Regions from separate parts of the Simiduia curdlanivorans genome, predicted to be linked through region 2. Evidence: riboswitches for the same ligand, from Rfam matches in the RefSeq annotation. Region 2 holds a riboswitch; the other holds the start of a gene.

What was found. A riboswitch is a leader RNA that binds a small molecule or an ion and turns the genes downstream of it on or off. The one in region 2 is predicted to bind thiamine pyrophosphate.
Region 1: it holds a riboswitch for thiamine pyrophosphate, as region 2 does, so the genes downstream of both, thiO (glycine oxidase ThiO) here and thiD (bifunctional hydroxymethylpyrimidine kinase/phosphomethylpyrimidine kinase) in region 2, are expected to answer to the same signal.

The regions. Positions count from the first base shown of each region.
Region 1 is NZ_JAUFQG010000004.1:2,412,869-2,415,067, forward strand. It holds gene thiS (sulfur carrier protein ThiS) at 1-145, opposite strand, end outside; gene thiO (glycine oxidase ThiO) at 133-1,266, opposite strand; TPP riboswitch at 1,317-1,470, opposite strand; gene xseA (exodeoxyribonuclease VII large subunit) at 1,528-2,199, opposite strand, start outside.
Region 2 is NZ_JAUFQG010000004.1:1,055,267-1,057,465, forward strand. It holds gene QWY82_RS04940 (DUF3313 family protein) at 1-380, shown strand, start outside; gene QWY82_RS04945 (hypothetical protein) at 498-1,076, shown strand; TPP riboswitch at 1,170-1,267, shown strand; gene thiD (bifunctional hydroxymethylpyrimidine kinase/phosphomethylpyrimidine kinase) at 1,355-2,164, shown strand; gene thiC (phosphomethylpyrimidine synthase ThiC) at 2,177-2,199, shown strand, end outside.

The DNA.
Region 1 (2,199 bases), 1.4 Mb from region 2:
GCGAGCGCGGTAAAAACTGATTGTTAATCGCTAGTGCAAACTTGCCTTGGTTGAGTTCCCACTTTGTTAACGCCGTACTGACAGGGGTATTGGATTCAATTACCTTTTTATCGCCGTTGAGATGCACAATGATTAACTCTTGCATAAGGCATTTTTATCCTTGTGGTGGTAGGGCTTTGATGGCGGTGTAAATCGCGCCTTGAGTTGCTGTATCGCTTCGGCGACTAAGGCCGGCGCAAGTAGAAAGCCGTGTCGGTATAGGCCGTTGATACTCATCACTTGATTGGTTTGAGTTATTTGTGGCTGGTTGTTTGGGTAGGCGGGGCGGAGATTGGTGTCGGTTTCAATCACTCGAGCCTCAGCAAAAGCTGGGTGCAGCGTGTAAAGCGCGCTCGATAGTTCCAGCGTTGATTGCAGGCTAATGGGGCTCGTATCTTCACTTTCGATTTCCGTGGCGCCAATAATGAATTGGTGCTTAGGTTTAGGTACGGCATAGAGTTTGTAGCGCGGGTGCATTAGCCGAATTGGGCGCTGAAAGGACACTTCTTTGGTTTCCACCCAAAGCACTTCGCCACGTACGCCACGCAGCGGGCCGGTGGCCAATTTAGCGCCCATGCCGCGACAGTCAATCCAATAATCAACGTTGTCGGCAATATTAAGTTGCTTGAGATTTAAGGTCGATGCCTCGCAAATGGCGCCATCGGTAAAACTGATCGGGCAGTTTTCAGCGCACATACCGCCGAGCTTTTTAATGGAGGTTAATAGCAGCGGCAACAATTGCCTGTTATCAACATGAGCTTCGCTCGGAAGGTAAATGGCTTGGTTGAACTGGTTTAGCTGCGGCTCAAGGGCACGCAACTGCGTGGCGTCTAGCCATTGCGCTGTTACGGTTTCACCTTGGAGTTTATGGCTTATGTCTCGATAAAATTGTGTCAGCTCTAGGTGGTCTTGCGGGTGGGCTAGAGCGACGCTGCCATTACAGGACAAGAGAGATTGCTTTGTATTGAGTGCTGGTAACCAACTCTGCCATAACGCTAACGATGTTAGTCCCAGGTCGTAGATGCATTTTTCGCTAACGGCGAGTTCACTCAGCGGCGATATCATGCCGGCAGCGGTAAAGGCAGCGGCGCGTGAGGCGGTGAAGCTTGAGGCTTCAAATAGATAAACCTTGTAGCCCTCGAGGAGCAGGCGCCAGGCGAGCAGTCTGCCTAGTAGGCCAGCGCCGCAAATAGCAATGTGGGGTTGAGCGTTTTGAAAGTGTGTCAAGTGCGCTGCCTGCTAACTAAACATGGGCGCAGAAATACAAAGATGTCGAGTGGCGGGCATCTCTTGTTTCCTACGCAGGTGTTAACCTGATCAGGTTCTACGGGTTCAGCGAACTGATCTCAGCCCTGCACAAGCCTATTTAAAACCACATTTAAACCAAGGTTTTAAAAGAGGGTGCGTAGCAGGGCGCCCCGACAAGAGCGAGCAGTTTAAAGAGCGCAGAATGTGGCTGCAAGGTCTATTCGTATTTAGGGCAGTATTTTAGGTTTTTGCCGACTCGACAATGGCGCTAAACTCACCCTCGTGTAAACGCGCGCGCACTCTTTCGCCAGTTTTCAGTTGCGAGGCTTTGGTAATAACCTCGGCCTTGTCGTTGGTGATTAAAGCGTAGCCACGTTCCAGCGTTTGCAGCGGGCTAAGGTTGTGCAAGCTCTGCATGTGTAAATGCAAGCTGTGTTGTTGCCCGTTGAGGTGGTGTTGCAATCTGTCGCTTAATTGTTGCAGCGCTAAGCTAACGCTGTCTCGTGCTAGATGAATTTGCCGTGTGGGGTTTTTGTTGTGCAGGCGCTTTTCAAGTTGTTGGAAATGCACTTTTTTACTCTGTAGTTGACGCGCCGGGTGCAGTTGCTGAAGCTGGCTGGTGAGATGTTCGGCTTTTACTTGGGCTCGACTTATGGCGTTGTTTAAAGCCAAGTGCAGCTGACGTTGGGCACGATTTACCTGCTGCACAGCCGGTAACAGCTTGGGTTCGCAGCGGTTAAGCCTGTGTGCATAGAAATCTGTTCTTTGGGCCAGTTGTTTGAGTTTTCGCTCCATGGCTTCTTCCAGCAGATAACCAAAACCGGTAAAACTCTCGAGCCAATCACTGGCGTCGGGCGATAGGAGTTCGGCCGCGGCGGAGGGGGTGGGTGCCCTTAAATCGGCGCAGTAATC
Region 2 (2,199 bases):
TTAAAGATCTATACCTAAAAGCTTTCACACGCGAGTTTTCGGAAGACGGCTTGTTGGCAGAAGCGGGTTCCAAGAAATCCGGCACACTGAGAATTGACAGTAAAATTCTCGAGCTGGCGCCCACCTATATTCCAGACAGCACAATGAACGCCAGTGGCCGCAACCGCGCTTACACACAAACCGCTGGTAAAATTCAAATGCAGTTTGATATATACGATGCTGCCACGGGTGAACACCTAGCCACGGTCACAGATAAGCGCGAGGCCACCAAAATGTGGCGCGAAAATAACTCGGTGCAAAATCGCTCGCAAATAAACCAAATCATGGGTACTTGGGCACGTATTTTTCGTACACACCTAGATGATTTAGGCGAAAAGTAAAACGCTTCACCTGCCTTATTGCTAGCAGCGTCGGCGAATAACGCGGCGCTGTTGTAATTTACCCGCCGCACGTCCTGCTATACACTTCCTGCATCATTGAGCTAGAAGGACTGACCCATGACACGTTTTATTGCTTTAATTGCAATGTTGTTGCTCGCCGCCTGCGCGAGTGAGCCCGAGAAAGACCAAACTGCGTCGAAGGAGAAAGTTGATTTGGCTGCTTTCTCAGTCGTGGCAGTGACAGATCCGATGTTCAAGCCAGCGCGTGGCGATACGGTAAGCTGGGTTTCCGATGTTATTTTTGCGGGCAGCAAGGAAGAAACACCGCAGGATGAAGCCACTGTTGCGTTGATTCAAGCAGATATTGAACAGAGTTTAACTGGAAAAGGCTACACGCTGGGCCATGGTGTTGGCGTCGACTATCGCGTATTGGCATTGGTTCAAGTAGGTACCGAAGAGTTAGCCAAGGACATGCGCGAACTGTTCAGGCTCTATCCGAGCCTAGGCCATGATAGCCAGTTAAATAAAGGTATGTTAATTGTTGCTGTGGCGCGACCAGGCAGCGTGCAGGCGCTTTGGCGTGGTGCAATTCGGGTGTTTGTCGACGAAGATCAAGTGCTCACACAGGAACAGCAAAAGGAGCGACTAGCGCTTGCGGTGAAAAAAGTAATGGCTTCCATGCCAAAGGCACTCTGACCACACTGCTAACATTAAGCTCTAAAACGCCCGCTAACCGCGGGCTTTTTTTTTGGAAAAAATAGTAAAACGCGATGCCCCCTGTTAGACTTCGCGCATCTTGCGGGGTGCTCATATTTATATGTGGCTGAGAAATACCCGTTGACCTGATCCGGTTAGTACCGGCGTAGGGAACGAGATTTCAGTCAATAACACTATTGATTGTCTCTTTCTTGAAGCCGCTGCTTATTATTGAGATGCGCTTCATGGACTCCCTCAAAAATTTGCAGCCTGTCGTCATGACAATCGCGGGAAGCGATAGTGGCGCGGGCGCAGGTATCCAAGCTGACATTAAAACCTGCGCGGCGTTAGGCGTATATTGCACCTCCGTACTTACGGCCATCACGGCACAAAACACCCGGCGCATTACGGCGCTCGAATCACTGCCGACTAAAATTGTCGCGCAGCAATTTGAGGCGGTTATCGAAGACTTTAATGTCGCTGCAATAAAAGTCGGCATGATTGGCAGTGCAGAAAATTTGCACTATCTCGCCGCTCGACTATTGGACTACAAGCGTACAAACCCCCGCGTCTACATTGTGCTGGATACACCACTGCGCGCCAGCGTGGGCTTTAGCTTATTCGATGACGAAAATTTAGCGCCGCTGTGGAAAATGATTGGCGTCGCGGATTTGATCACACCGAACCTGTCCGAGGCCGGCCGTTTGCTTGGCTGTCAAGACGCTAGATCAAATGCCAATATGGAATTGCAGGCGCTGGAATTGATCAAGCGCGGCGCGCGCGCGGTGCTTATAAAAGGCGGGCATTTAATCGGAGCTGAGGCGTCGGACTATTATCTGAGTGTGGATGCGGCGATAAAGCCGATGTGGTTTTCGAGCGGCAAGCTTGCTGCCAAAAATAACCATGGCACCGGCTGCACACTAGCCAGCGCCATTGCGGCCCACATTGTATTGGGTTATTCCGCGCCTGAGGCCATCGCCTCGTCTAAGCGTTACCTTTATCTCCTGCTACAACAATCTCAGCACAGACAATATGGCCTGGGCGCAGGCCCGCTCGAGTGCCTGAATCAATCGCGTTTCACTGACTAAAAGGAATTCCTCATGACAGAAGTAGTAACCGAAAA